DNA from 4 places in the Pseudoalteromonas sp. S3178 genome. Region 4 is predicted to be linked to each of the others. Evidence: predicted binding sites of a transcription regulator. Region 4 holds the regulator's gene; each other region holds the start of a gene.

The links. Region 4 encodes sigma-54, which starts transcription at its own class of promoters, with help from an activator protein. Its sites were predicted from a motif close to GTTGGCACGNNNNTNGNNT; they were not measured.
Region 1: the regulator sigma-54 is predicted to act here: its motif matches at 1,374-1,392, upstream of flgJ (flagellar assembly peptidoglycan hydrolase FlgJ).
Region 2: the regulator sigma-54 is predicted to act here: its motif matches at 2,611-2,629, upstream of CWC11_RS09280 (YggN family protein).
Region 3: the regulator sigma-54 is predicted to act here: its motif matches at 1,268-1,286, upstream of CWC11_RS07695 (DUF3192 domain-containing protein).

What each region holds. Positions count from the first base shown of each region.
Region 1 covers NZ_PNCW01000012.1:81,801-85,645, reverse strand. The annotation lists gene flgH (flagellar basal body L-ring protein FlgH) at 1-189, shown strand, start outside; gene CWC11_RS02885 (flagellar basal body P-ring protein FlgI) at 201-1,295, shown strand; gene flgJ (flagellar assembly peptidoglycan hydrolase FlgJ) at 1,430-2,422, shown strand; gene flgK (flagellar hook-associated protein FlgK) at 2,424-3,845, shown strand, end outside.
Region 2 covers NZ_PNCW01000029.1:162-4,006, reverse strand. The annotation lists gene CWC11_RS09290 (DMT family transporter) at 1-149, opposite strand, end outside; gene CWC11_RS09285 (aminotransferase-like domain-containing protein) at 251-1,696, shown strand; gene CWC11_RS09280 (YggN family protein) at 1,775-2,572, opposite strand; gene CWC11_RS09275 (PA3496 family putative envelope integrity protein) at 2,963-3,148, shown strand; gene CWC11_RS09270 (glutathione peroxidase) at 3,267-3,758, opposite strand.
Region 3 covers NZ_PNCW01000025.1:173,881-177,725, forward strand. The annotation lists gene CWC11_RS07690 (D-2-hydroxyacid dehydrogenase) at 201-1,145, shown strand; gene CWC11_RS07695 (DUF3192 domain-containing protein) at 1,330-1,710, shown strand; gene CWC11_RS07700 (diguanylate cyclase) at 1,796-2,695, opposite strand; gene CWC11_RS07705 (PAS domain-containing hybrid sensor histidine kinase/response regulator) at 2,679-3,845, opposite strand, start outside.
Region 4 covers NZ_PNCW01000018.1:69,867-73,711, reverse strand. The annotation lists gene CWC11_RS04710 (PTS sugar transporter subunit IIA) at 1-118, opposite strand, end outside; gene hpf (ribosome hibernation promoting factor) at 123-410, opposite strand; gene CWC11_RS04700 (RNA polymerase factor sigma-54) at 437-1,936, opposite strand; gene lptB (LPS export ABC transporter ATP-binding protein) at 2,006-2,731, opposite strand; gene lptA (lipopolysaccharide transport periplasmic protein LptA) at 2,728-3,273, opposite strand; gene lptC (LPS export ABC transporter periplasmic protein LptC) at 3,263-3,817, opposite strand; gene kdsC (3-deoxy-manno-octulosonate-8-phosphatase KdsC) at 3,814-3,845, opposite strand, start outside.

The DNA.
Region 1 (3,845 bases), on a different contig from region 4:
AATACCGGTGAAGAATTTATTAGGCTCGAAGGCTTAGTTCGCCCGCAAGATGTAAGTGCCGATAACACAGTAGAGTCTAATCGCATTGCAAATGCTCGTATTCAGTACTCGGGTAAAGGTCAAACACAAGAATCGCAAAGTCCAGGTTGGCTTACACGCTTCTTTAGCAGTTCGCTGTTTCCATTTTAGAGGGTAGCAACATGAAGAGCCTAAAAGCTTTATGTTTAGTCGTTTTACTAAGCTTGCAGTTTACTGCGAGCGCCGAGCGCATTAAAGACGTGTCTATGGTCGAAGGCGTAAGGTCTAACCAATTAGTTGGTTATGGTTTAGTTGTTGGCCTACCTGGCACTGGAGAGCAAAACTCATATACGCAACAAAGCTTCAGAGGCATGCTAAATAGTTTTGGTATTACGCTTCCTTCTACGCAAAGTCCTAAAATTAAAAATGTAGCTGCAGTAGCTGTTCATGCTGAGTTACCCGCTTTTAGAAAACCAGGGCAAACAATTGACATCACTGTATCGTCTATTGGTAGTGCAGGTAGTTTACGTGGTGGTACGTTGCTGCAAACCTTCTTAAAAGGGGTAGATGGCAATGTGTACGCAATTGCACAAGGTAGCTTAATTGTCGGTGGTTTAGGCGCCCAAGGGCTTGATGGCAGTAAAGTTGTAATTAATACACCTACAGTTGGCAGAGTGCCAAATGGTGCTACTGTAGAGCGCGCCGTAGAAAGCCCGTTTATGCAAGGTGATTACATTACTTTTAATTTAAATCGCCCAGACTTCACAACTGCTAAACGCTTAGAAAAAACGATTAACGATTTAGTGGGCCCTAATAGCGCACAAGCACTTGATGCTGCTTCTATAAGAGTTTTAGCGCCGCGGGATGCTTCGCAGCGTGTGTCTTACTTATCTACGCTTGAAAACCTTGAGTTTAAACCCGCTGATACAGCAGCAAAAATTATTGTTAATTCGCGAACAGGTACCATTGTTATTGGTAAAAACGTAAAGCTTCAGCCAGCGGCAATTACGCATGGTGGCTTAACTGTAACAATTGCAGAGCAACAAAATGTCTCTCAACCAAATCCGCTAGCAAACGGCGATACTGTTGTCACGCAGCAAAGCATTATTGATGTAAGCCAAGATGACTCTCGTGCGTTTGTTTTTAACCCGGGCGTTAGTCTTGACGATTTAGTGCGTGCAATAAACGAAGTAGGTGCAGCGCCTGGCGATTTAATGGCTATTTTAGAAGCCCTAAAAGAAGCGGGGGCCATTAACGGTCAGCTTGTTGTTATTTAATTAGTTGCAGGTTGTTACTCCTTCCAAATAAAGCTTAAGTGTACAAAAGGGTCTTAAGCTTTTTATTGTTTCCCCTTCTTTGGCTCAATTTTTGCATTTGTTAAAGCATTATTCATTTTTGTGTCAAAAAGCTGATGGAAACAAATCACCTCGATAAGCAAAACTTTTTTGATTTAAGTAATTTAAATACATTACGTCAAGACGCTTTAAACAGCGGTGATGCATCAACTGATGCCTCAAAAGCTGCGCTTAAAAAAGCGGCTGCACAATTTGAAGCTATTTTTACGCAAATGCTGCTAAAAGGAATGCGCAAAGCAAATGAAGCTTTCGAAGACGAAGACAGTCCTTTTAATTCAAGTGGTGTAAAGTTTTTTGAAGAAATGCACGATCAGCAACTTTCCTCTGAGCTTTCATCAAACGGCTCTCTAGGTTTAGCTGATTTAATAGTGCAGCAGCTTTCGCCAGAAGCAGATAACTTTATGCCCGGTTCAGTGCTAAGAACAACAAATGACTTTTTTAGTGACAAGCGTGCTGGGTCAACACTTGCGCATGAGGAAAACGAGCAACAAGCAGCTGCTATTGATAGTACTCAAGCCAATATTAATGAGCCTAAAGCGAGTAGCACTAATTTTGAAACAGCAGAGCAGTTTGTAAGCTCAGTGTGGGAACACGCTAAAACTGCAGCACAAAAAATTGGCTTAAACCCAGCTGTAATGGTGGCTCAGGCCGCCCTTGAAACGGGTTGGGGTAAGCACATCATTAGTAAAAGTGATGGTGGCAGTTCAAATAACTTATTTAATATTAAGTCAGATAAAAGCTGGGAAGGCGACAAAGCAAGTAAAGTAACACTTGAGTTTGAGCAAGGTACAGCTGTTAAAAAACAAGCAAGCTTTAGAGCCTACGATTCTATTAAAGATAGCGTAAACGACTTTGTTGATTTTTTAACGCAAAACCCACGTTACGAAGAAGCACTACAAAATACCGCAAAGCCAAATGAATTTTTAGATTCACTACAAAAAGCAGGCTACGCAACCGATCCTAATTACGCGAGTAAAATAAAAAAAGTGCTAAATAGCAGTGAGCTTAAAAATATTGCAACAAGCGCGTTTGCCCAAGGAGTGAAGTAATATGTCGTTTAGTTTATTAAATATTGCCAGTGCAGGTGTTAGAGCAAGCTCTGAGCTGTTGCAAACGACCAGTAAAAATATCACCAATGTAAACACCGAAGGCTATGTTCGTGAGCGCACCGAGTTTACAACTATGGTTGATAACCAAGTCGGACGTGGTGAAACATATCGATTACTAAACGAGTTTGCCCAATCACAATTAAACCGCGACACCTCTAATAAATCATTTTTTGATCAGTTTGTTACAGAGGCAAATCGAGTAGATACTATTTTTTCTGAAGAGTCGAATAACTTATCAACGGGTATAAACTCACTATTTAACAACGTGCAAGAGGCATTAAACCAGCCTTCTTCATCTGTTGCTCGCTCATTGGTAATGACCGATGCGCAAAGCTTAGTTGATCAAATGGATAGGCTTTCAGGCATTGTGCTTGAGCAACAAAGCATAGTGAACGAACAACTCGAGATTTTTTCTGATGAGGCAAATTCATTAATTCAAAATATTAATACGCTAAACCAAGAAATAGCGGTAGTAAACGGAACAAATAACGCATCAGATGCAAGCTCTATTTACAATCAACGAGATTTAGCAATTCGTGAGCTATCAGAATTAGTTGATATAGAAACTCTTGATGGCCCAAATGGCGAAAAGCTTGTATTTATGGGCTCTGGCGAGTCTTTAGTTATGGAGAACGGTACTTTTAACTTGTTTTCACTGTCGGGCGACCCGGATCCTAATTTTAAAGAACTCACACTTGACGTAAATGGCGGCAAAGCTGTGCCGCTAGAAATAGATTCAAGTAAATTAAAAGGCAAAATTGGCGGCTTACTCGCATTTAGAGATGACATCTTAGTACCAGCACAAAACCAAATAGGCCAAATGGGATTGGCAATTGCTGATGCGTTTAACGAACAAAATAAATTGGGTATGGATGCTAACGGCGAGTTAGGCGGTGATATATTTAATATACCTACCGTCGGCGCTTATGCGTATAAAGATAATAGCGGTGGTGTTACTAATATGACAGCCACAGTAGAACCCGGCAAAGGCAGTGAATTACCGGCTAGTGACTTTATTATTACCTACACCGCCAATGCGGATGAAGTAAGTATTCAACCCATCGACAATAAAGGTGAACCAGTTGGCAGCGCTTCTTTAGCGACAATACCAGCGTCAGGTGTTATTAACTCAGACGACATTACAACTGGAGAGTCATTTGGTTTACAAATTAATGTTACAGGAAGTGGTGTTGAAGGCGATCAGTTTCAAATTAAATTAAACTCAGAAGCCGCTACCAGTATTACACTTGCTACCAGTCGCGGTGAAGACCTAGCGCTTGCTTCACCAATTCGTACAGCAAATAGTATCGACAATACAAGTACAGCAACTATTTCAGCAGGAGAGGTAACAAGTGTTACCTCA
Region 2 (3,845 bases), on a different contig from region 4:
GCTACATATAACCACATTAGCGCGGCTGCGATAGCAAAGCGATATAATAGCGACAGCTCTACAGCAATATCACCTAGCTGAAACTCTATAGCTAGCCAAGTAGAACCCCAAATTAAAACAGTTGTAATGTATAGCGCTGCACTTTTCATTGTCGATCCTAAATACCGGGTGAGTGGTTATTTTAAGAGCTAGCTGTATACTTACCATATACAGAAAAGTAAAAATGTAACCTATACAGATTTGGTGTGCGATGAACTTAAAAACCGTAAACAACAAACCCCCTGAATTTTTATATCAGCAAGTTATTCAACTTATTAAAGATATGAGCGAACAGCATGTTTTGTTGCCCGGTGAAAAGTTGCCATCTCTAAGAAAAATGGCTACTAACCTAAACATAAGTATTCCTACAGTAAAGCAGGCTTATCAAACGCTTGAGGATCAAGGCTTAATAGAGGCAAGAGAAAAATCGGGCTATTTTTTAAAAGCCGTCGCTATAGCGCGCAGTCTTCCTAAGCGTGTAAAGCTAAGCCGGGAACCTGTTATTGTTAATAAACAAGCGCTAATAGAGCAAGTATATAGTGCGATTCATCAAGTTAACGTCGTGCCTTTTGGTATCGCAAACCCCGTTGCGGCTGCCCCAACCGATAAAGCACTTGCGAGAAATATGCGCCGAGTGATGACAATTGCTGGTAACAGCGCCATTAATTATGGCCCAATGGATGGTTTTGTACCGTTAAAAAAGCAGCTTATACATTATTATTTGGGTTTTGGTATAGGTATTAATATAGACGAGCTGGTGATCACTAATGGCGCGCAAGAGGCGCTTGCAATAGCGCTTAAGTGTGTAACAAAGCCCGGTGATGCAGTTGCCATAGAGACCCCGTGCTATCACGGTATTATTGAATTAATAGAAAGTTTAGGCTTAAAAGCACTCGAAATACCTCTGTGCCCAGATAACGGAATTTGGCTTAACGACTTAGAGCAAGCATTAAACGATCACGACATTAAAGCATGTTTATTTTCTACTGCGATTAGCAATCCAGTTGGCAGCTTTATGAACGATAAAAATCGCAAGCAAATGGTAGAGCTAATAGAAAGCCATAACGTGGTACTTATTGAAGATGACGTTTACGGCGATCTATATTTTACCCCACAGCGAGGTACACCTGCACAAACCTATTCAAAAAAAGGGCTCGTAATTAGCTGCTCCTCTTTTTCTAAAACGGCAGCGCCTAGCTATCGTGTTGGTTGGTTAATTGCGGGTAGGTACGCTCAGCAAGCTCGGCGCTATAAGCGCGCTTTAAGTTGCTCAACATCGTTAATTAATCAATGGACGTTATCGGAATTTATTGCCAGCGGTGAATACGATAGAAACTTAAAGGTATTAAGGCAGCGCTTGCGAACGAACAAAGACCGTATGCGCTTTTGTTTACAACAAGCCATGCCAAAAAATACCCGCATAAGTGACCCTCAAGGCGGCTGTGTTATTTGGCTCGACTTAGGTGGCGAGTACGATAGTCAAAAGCTTTTTTTACTGGCGCTTGAGGTAGGCATAAGCATAACGCCTGGGCTTATATTTTCTGCGACGAGTAAATATAAAAGCTGTTTTAGATTAAGTTATGGTGTGCAATGGAGTGAGCAAATGGAGCACGCTATTATTACATTAGGCGAGCTTACTTTATTAGCAAAAAAATAATGTAAATCAGTACATAAAAAAGCAGCATTTAAGTAACCTTAAATGCTGCTAAAGGGATGTTAAATAGGGTTACTTGGGTTACTTAGTTGGTTTAATTGTAAATAACTCATAGCCTTGAAGCTCAGGTAACTGTGCTACTAATTGCTCTTCTTGCTTAGCAATGTCGGCAAAGTTTCCACATAAATCGTTAGCACGTTCTTCAAGTGCATTAGCATGTAGTTCTACTTTTTCTTCTATTTGTGCGCCCATGTTTTCCATGCGCTGCTCAAATGCTTCCATATCACCACCTGAGCCTAATAATTCAGAGCCTAGTGCAACTAAAATACTGCCCATTGATTGCATAACAGCAGACTCAACAGCCGATTCTATTTGATTTTCGAATTGCTGCTCAAAGTTTTCACCAAACTGATTAAAGCTTTGCTGGCCCATAACAAAGGTGCCTTGCTGATAAAAAGTGTTTTCTACCTCCACTTTAATATCGTCCATCAGCTCAGACATATTATCTAAACCATCAATATTAAATGCGTTGCCTACTTCAGCTAGTGCAACACCCGCAATTTTAACGCCTTCTAAAGCTATATTAGCTACTTCAGGTAATTGAGTGCGTAAGCTATCAGAGTATGTGTTTAACGCTGCGCGTTGGTTGCTATTAAGGTTAATTAACTCACCGTTTATAGTTAAATCGCCGTCAGTAGTGAACTGCATGGTGCGATTATTAGCTGTAAAAATTTCTAGTTCGTTTGGCTTAATACGTACATCATTTTTAAATTCAACATTGCACTGTTCATTACTAAATGAAATTGCAGAATCGTTATCGTTGTGAGCCATTGCAGCGGGCGTACAAATTAAAGCACTTACTAATAGTAATTTTTTCATGTTTGTTCTCTACTTTTTTGTTGATGACGATTAACTAATAACAAGTTTGGTGCCAGTTTTATTTATTTATTTTAAACAATGGGTTACGTGTTTGCAGGCGGCTTGATAGTGATGCTTTTATTAAGTAAATAACTATTTTTTAGTCAAATTGGCTAAAAAATAAAAAGTGATAAATTTTATTTATCGATACGATAAAAAACTCTCACTTTCCTCAATTCAAATTTAGCGCTATTTATTCACAATACTGACATGAAGACTATTTACGATAGCTACATGGCTTTATTTTGGTACTAATTTGTAAATCATATTTAGTACTGAACATTTTTAATTTCACCAATTATTGCGATTATAAAATCCTTAATTGGTCTCAAACACTTTATGGAGTGGGTTGTGGGTAAGACATTTAGTTACGATGCGCTAGATGATGATTTTGTTGAAGACGAATACGAAATGGTCGGGCGTAATCAACATGATAAAAACAAGCAAAAAGTTAAGAAAAAGTTGGAAGACTATCTTGAACAAAAACGCTTGCGTAAAAACCTAGGCGAAGACGATTTAAGCGATTACATAGAGTAAATTGTACTAGTAAAAATACATCGCCAGTTTTGTTTAAGTATTTATACGTGTGGTTATAAACATGTTTAACGCTTAGTTTTAACTGGCAATAAAGAGGCTATACGCCTCTTTATTAATTTTACGCCATAATGTTTTTAAGTGCTTTTTGAATGGTTATTTCTAGCTTTTCAGGCTTAATAAAAGGAGCATAGCGTTTAATTGGTGTGCCATCGGCCGCTATTAAAAACTTAGTGAAGTTCCATTTTATTTTACGTGTTAAAAAACCAGGTAATGCTGATTTTAGATAACGAAAAATAGGATGGGTATGCTCACCGTTTACATCGACTTTGGCCGACATTAAAAAACTAACACCGTAGTTAATTAAACAGCCTTGCTCTATTTGGGTGGCGTCGCCGGGCTCTTGCTGACCAAACTGATTACACGGAAAACCCAAAATAACCAAACCCTGGCTTGCATACTTATTATGTAAGGCCTGAAGAGACTCATACTGGTAGGTAAACCCACATTTACTCGCGGTATTTACGATAAGTACAACCTTCCCCTCAAAATCACTAAAGTTAATGGGCTGGCCTTGTAAGCTAGTTGTGCTTAATTGATAAAATTCGTGCATGATTGACGCTTATTATTATTGTTTCAAGCATTCTACTCGCTGATGCATATATCGAAAAGTATAAAGTTTCACCTGCAGTAACAAAAA
Region 3 (3,845 bases), on a different contig from region 4:
AGAACTGCTTTAAACAAGAGGGGTTTTATAAAGCAAAGAGCAGCGTATATTTAGCCTCAAAAGATAACCTAGTCATTTGGTAGTAATACCATTTTCAAAGGCTTCCTTTCGTAGTACCTTAACTTCACATTTTCAGTTTCTATAAATCGCTAACACTTCACGATTGAAACTATCCTAGATCTACTAATTAAAGGCTCATAATGAACATTACTATTTTAGATAACGCCACATTAGCTAACACATCTCTTGCTTGTATTGAGCAACTTGGTAATTTAACAACGTATGAACTTACCAGCCCAGAACAAGTTATTGATCATTGCCAAGATGCAGATGTACTTATTACCAATAAAGCAGTATTAAATCGCGATACGATTAGCCAGTTAAAACAACTTAAGCTAATTTGCGTTAGTGCCACTGGCACTAATAATGTTGATTTAGACGCTGCAAAAGAGTTTGGTATTGCAGTTACTAATGTTGCTGGTTACTCAACGCCTTCTGTTGTTCAGCATACATTTTCGTTAGTGACTAACTTACTAGGTAATACTCATCGCTATCAAGCCGATTGCCAACAAGGCGCTTGGCAAAAAAGTGAAATGTTTTGCCGACTAGATTACAGTTTTAATGACCTTCAAGATAAAACGTTTGCCATTATAGGTGGTGGAACACTGGGTAAAGGCGTAGCAAAAGTAGCTGAGGCGTTTGGTGCAAAAGTAATTATTGCTGAGCGCAAGGGCGTAAAATGCAGAGACGGACGCACCCCATTTGAAGAAGTACTAAAAACGGCTGACATAATCAGTGTTCACTGCCCTCTTACTGACGAAACTCGTGATTTAATAGCACTACAAGAGCTTAAAATGATGAAGCCAAGTAGTATTATTATTAATACTGCACGTGGTGGGATTATTAACGAAGCTGACTTAGCCAAAGCACTTGAACAAAACTTAATCGCTGGCGCTGGCGTAGATGTACTAACAAAAGAGCCTGCGGAGCTAACTAACCCACTCGCTAATTACACTGGTAATAACTTATTACTTACACCACACATTGCATGGGCAAGCACTGAGTCAATCGTACGACTAATCAATGAGGTCAGCCTAAATATTACTGCATTTAATAACGGCGAATCTCGTAACCGCTTGGTATAACTGCATTGCAGACAAATAGTTAAAAAAACTAAAAAGTGGCTGTTTTTACTAATTATTTTTGTAAATGATTAGTTAAATACAGCCCTGAAAATCTAATCGACTGAATTTAAATAACTTTTAAACTTGGCCTGCTACTTGCCTTATATGATCAAAATATTAAAAAACTCATTTAAGGAATATCACAATGAAAAAATCTCTATTAGCAGCGGCCCTTATTGCGCCATTTTTAACCGGCTGTGTTATCGCCGTATCTGATGGTGAAGCTGAGACTCATTGGGCAGGGAAAAACTCATCAAGCTGGCAAGCACACCATAAAAATAACCGTGAAGCTATTTCAGAACTGACGATGGATAGCAGCTATCAATCTGTTTTAACGCAATTAAAAACGCCTAATTTCACAGAGCTATTAAAAAAAGATGACGATGTATACCAAGTACTTTTTTATGTCACTCATAGTAAGCATTCTGATTCTAAAACAACGAAAGATGAATGTACGCCGCTTGTATTTAAAAATGATAAGTTGGTAGGTATTGGTGACACTGCTTTAAGTATGATCGCGCACTAAACAGCAAAAAGTCTAACCTCAAAAGTCATTAGATACTAAAAACGCCAATATAAATATTGGCGTTTTGCATTTAAAAATATTCTTTTTAACGCGCTATTATTCTATCTCTACCTTCATCTTTGGCAGCATATAAGCCTAAATCAGCTTCTTCAAGTAAGGCTTGCTCAGCGTATATTTGCCCGCTTTCGGTTGTTGCTATACCAATACTAATTGTTATGTGATCAGCATTTAACGATGCTTTATGCTCTATATCCAAAGCATTAACCGCACTACGTAGTTTATTGGCAAATTCAATTGCGTCAGCTTTACCAACCCCAGGCAGTACTGCGGCAAATTCTTCTCCGCCATAACGCGCTATAAAATCACTTCCTCGCTCGCATTGAGCTGCAAGAACTTGAGCAACGTCTTTCAAGCACTCGTCGCCAGCACGGTGTCCATAGCAGTCGTTGTAACGTTTAAAATGGTCTATATCCATAAGTAATACCGACAATGGCGTTCCACTGCGTTTACTTCTGCGCCATTCGCGAGATAAGTTTTCATCAAGGTAGCGTCTGTTAGGTATTTCAGTTAACCCATCAATAGAGGCCAACATTTCAAGCAAGTCATTTTTTTGCTTTATAAGTAGCTGATTGCGAACTCTTACTCTTACAATAGAGGGACTAAATGGCTTAGTAATATAATCCATTGCGCCTAACTCAAGGCCTTTAGCCTCGTCGTCATGGCTACGGTTTGCTGATATAAATATGATAGGCACAGATTGAGTTATAGGGTTTTCTTTAAGTTGCACTAAAACTTCATAGCCATCAATACCAGGCATAATTACATCGAGGATAATTAAATCAACTTGTGTTGTTTTTACAAATGTCAGCGCTTTTTCACCACTCTCAACTAAGAACACGTCGTGCTCGTCTTTAAGTGTTTTTTCAAGTACTAATCTGTTTAGCGGATCATCATCCACTATTAATACTTTAGCTCTTTTCGACATCCTTCTCCCCTAAACCATTTATAAAAACAATTACTTGCTCTAATTGCATAATAAGCTCTTTAAGTGTTGTTTCAACTGGCTCGTTAGTCGTTTTAAGGTTTCGCTCGCATACTAATGCACAATGCGATAATCGCCTAAAACCCAAATTACCAGCCACACCTTTTATGCTATGCACTAAGCGTACCAAATCATCTTTACTGGTGGTTTCTGCTATTTGCGCTAACTGAGTTTCGCACAAGTTAGCAAACTTACCAATCATGGTATTAAGCAATGTCTCGTCTAAGCTAAATTGACTAAGCGCAAACGAGCGCTCAAAAAAGCTTGGTTTTACTAAGTTTAAATCAGCTATTGCATCAATAAGTACCTTAGCAACTACAGGCTTTGTTAAATGCTTATTCATGCCGCACTTTAAAGAGCGCTCAATATCAGCGGGTTCACAATGCGCGGTTAACGCAAAAATAGGTAACTGTTTTGCGTCAAACTGTTGACGAATCAAAGTCGTTGCTTGGCAGCCATCTATGTGTGGCATTTGCACATCCATCAATATTAGATCCGGTTTTAATACTTGTAATAACTCCATACCTATGGATGCGCTTAAAGCTGTTACTACGTTTATGTTAGCTTGACGAAGGACACTACTAATAATCTCTAAATTAAGCTGATTATCATCAATCGCTAATACAAGTAGACCTGATATATCTGCTTTTAGTTCTGGTACATTTTGTAATACCGTATTTATATCTGTTTTAGGCTCAATCAATGAGCTTAAGCTAAATAACCTTTGCCCAAGTGCAGAGGCCTTTACATGCTTAGCAGCTAAATGCTCACTGGTAGGAAGGTTAAGCGTGTGCTGATGATTAACTATAATCACTGATACTTCTTTCGCTGATAGCGAATCGTTAATCACTTCAACTTTTAATAGCGCAGGTAAATCATTTGCATCCACTATTATTTGTTGAGTGTTAGATAGCTTAATTGGGTATTTTAATACCTCATCTAAACTAATATTAGCCAGCTCACTATAAGCATTAGTAACGTGCTCAAGCTCTTTACTTTGCTCTGATAAAATAGCGAGAGCATTACTTGGCAGCATTTTATTTTTACTGGAATCAACTAATAAGCTAATGCTGAAGCTAAATTCACAACCATG
Region 4 (3,845 bases):
AAAGATAAGGAAGCTTTTCATGAGCGAGTTCGCTAATAAACTCTAAAATTCTTTTTTTGCTATTAAAAAGGACCGCAGCTTTGCTGCAGTCCTGGCATATAAGTGAGCTTAATTTCATCATATTAGTGTCGAGCAAGCTTCTCTTTGTGTTTAATAACTTGACGATCGAGCTTGTCAATCAACGAGTCTATGGCAGCATACATGTCTTGATGTTCGGTAGATGCAAATAATTCTGCACCACTTACATGGATTGTAGCTTCAGCTTTTTGGTTAAGTTTTTCTACATCGAGAATGACATGAACATTGTTTATATGATCAGAATGCCTTTCTAGCTTTGCAAATTTATTATTTACGTAGTCTCTTAATGAATCAGTAACATCTACATGACGACCAGTTAAGTTTAGTTGCATAAGCGTTTTCCTCTTTGTTTTGCGTCTTATATCAAACTCTTTCGTTGATTAGACGGTGGAATAGCCAGAGATTCGCGGTATTTTGCGATTGTGCGTCTAGCTACTTTAATTCCTTGCTCAGCCAATATATCCGCAATTTTACTATCACTCAATGGTTTTGCTGAGTTTTCTGCGGCAATCAGTTTTTTAATCAAAGCACGTATTGCTGTAGATGAACACTCACCACCATTTTCGGTGCTTACGTGGCTTGAGAAAAAGTATTTAAGCTCAAATATACCACGTGGCGTGTGCATATACTTTTGAGTAGTTACACGCGAAATAGTCGACTCGTGCATTTCTACCATTTCTGCAACATCGTTTAAAACCATAGGTTTCATGGCTTCTGGACCGTGTTCAAAAAAGCCCTGTTGTTGCTTAACAATACAATTAGTTACTTTTAGTAGTGTGTCGTTTCTACTCTCTAGGCTCTTTATAAACCATTTAGCTTCTTGCAAATGAGAGCGAATAAATTGACTGTCACCACTAGATTTAACTGTTCGTGACATAGCTGCATATTGGCTATTAACACGTATCTTAGGCATGCTATCTGGGTTTAGCTCAACTACCCAACGGCCTTTTATTTTTTTAACTGATACATCGGGGATCACATACTCTGATTCTTCCCTTACAATAGTATCTGCTGGCTTAGGGTTTAGAGTGTGAATTAACGTCATTACTTCTTTAAGCTCGTCTTCTTTGAGCTTAGTTTTCTTCATTAATGTACGATAGTCGCGAGCCGCTAATAGATCAATATGATCGGTTAAAATCATCTTTGTTTCATTGATAAAAGGCGTATCTTTATCAAACTGATTTAGCTGAATACACAAGCACTCTTGTAAGCTACGAGCTGCTATACCCACCGGATCAAACAACTGAATACGTTTTAAAACGGCTTCTATTTCATCAAGTTCAACTTCGCCCTCGTCGTCGTTCTCTTGATTAAAGCTTTCTAAAATATCTTCACAGCTTAGCGTTAATATACCTGAGTCATCGACTGCTTCAACAATCGCTATTGCAATTGCTTCATCAGTAGGGCTAAACGGCGTGAGCTGTAATTGCCACATTAAATACTCGTGAAGAGTTTCGGTTGAAGCACCTTGGTAAATAGACTCATCTTCTGGCATAGGGCCTGATGATGAAGCAGGAGCTGCGCTCATGTACTCATCCCAGCTTACATCCATAGCCATTTCGTCACTTACTGTGTCTTTAGTAAGTGCTTCACCACTGTCTTGCTCGTACTCGCTTGGTTTTTCATCGGCATTAGCACTTACGGTTAATTCATCGTTATCTGCTTTTTGCTCGTTTTTGCCAGCTGATTCTTCCGTGTAATCTTGTTCATCTACTTCTAGAAGCGGATTGCTATCAAGCGCTTCTTGTATTTCTTGCTGGAGATCCAATGTACTGAGTTGCAACAAACGAATTGCTTGTTGCAGTTGTGGAGTCATTGTAAGTTGCTGGCCCATGCGCAGCTGTAATGATTGCCTCATGTATCTCTAACAATCCTTTTATGTTGTTATAATTAATACTAGCAGATGCTTAAAGACATGGCGTAAATGTTACAGCCTAAATTGCTCGCCTAAATAAACATCGCGTACCGTTTTATCATTTAATACGTGCTCTGGTGTACCAGAAGCGATTAACTCTCCATGAGAAACAATGTAGGCTTTTTCACAAACATCAAGGGTTTCTCTTACGTTATGATCGGTAATTAATACACCAATCCCACGATTTTTAAGATGTTCTATTATTTTCTTTATATCTAACACCGATATAGGGTCTACACCTGCAAAGGGTTCGTCGAGCAATATAAATTTAGGATTAGCAGCTAGTGCGCGTGCAATTTCTACGCGGCGTCGCTCACCACCCGATAAAGCCATACCTTGGCTGTCTCGAATATGTTGAATACTAAATTCATCTAACAAGTTGTTAAGCGTATCTTCTCTTGCTTTTTTGTTAAGCTCTTTACGCGTTTCTAAAATAGCCATTAAATTTTGATAAACGGTAAGTTTTCTAAAAATTGATGACTCTTGTGGTAAGTAGCCTATGCCTAATCTAGCACGACTATGCATAGGTAAAAGAGTAATATCGTTCTCATCAATAGAAATTTTGCCTTTATCACTCGGTACAAGGCCCACTATCATATAAAACGTAGTAGTTTTACCTGCGCCGTTAGGCCCAAGCAATCCAACAATACTGCCAGCTTTAACTTCTAGGCCAACATTTTTTACTACTTCACGGCCTTTATAGCTTTTTGCTAATAGCTCTGCTTTTAATGTACTCATGGCTGGCCTTTGTCACTTTTTTTTACTTTTTTAGGCTCAACTGGCACTAAAATAGTGTGAACGCGATCGGTAGAGTTTTCATCTTTTTCGGCGCTAATTAATTGCTGTTGCATGTCGTACGTAATACTTTTTGCATTGATTTTTTGACCCGCTTGAGCGACTTCAGCATCGCCAACAAGCGTTAAAAATCGCTTAGCAACATCGTAACGTACTTCGTTTGCACTGGCGCTCATTACTGTGCCGTCAGCTTGTTTTTCTTCAAAATAAGCTGGGCTACCTGTTGCTATTAATAATTGCTTGTTATCACCTAAATCATCGCGTTTGTGTACTTCTAATCTGTCAGCTGTAATACGACGATTACCGTGAATAATCTCTACGTTTTTTTCAAAAATCCCTACATTAGCTTTTAACTGGCCTTCTTGTTTGTCGGCGCTAATTGAAATTTGATTGGCAGCAGGAGAAGCTTCTTGTTCTGCCGCATAGCCATTAAAAGCAAGTAAAAGAGTTGGAATTATAAGTATTTTAGAAATTTTATTGGTCATAGTATATGGTTCGCGTATGGTTAATTAGTTTAATCACTTCAGTTTTTAAGTCGGCTTCAAGGCCTTTACCGGTGATTTTTAAATTGGGTCCAGTGATGACAACAGGTTGCTCCGAGCGCATTGTTAATAGTTCTATATCGACCTGAATATTATCAGCGTTGATTTTGTCTATCATGGCGTTATCGGTTAAGTTTTTGGCAACTACATTACCTTCTAATATTAACTGTTTGTCTTCGTATAATGTTGCTTCGTCAGCGTTTATTTGCCACGTTTGCTTTTCGTTATATAAGGTAAATATAGGCTTTTCAAAAAATGTAAAACCTAGCTGCTGGTATAGCTCCATTTTAGCCGCTGTTACTTTGTGGCTAATTTTACCTTGTTCATCATAAGCTGTTTGCTTCAGTTCTATGGCTATGTAATCAGGCTTAGCAATCACTTCAGGTTCTGCCTGAGGAGCTGTATTTGTTTGGGTAAAATAAGGGTACCAAAGCCAAACCATACAGCTAATGAATAAAATGCTAAGTATTATGCGCGCCGCATTCATGAACTCGTGCCTTGTGTGGTAAGTGCCT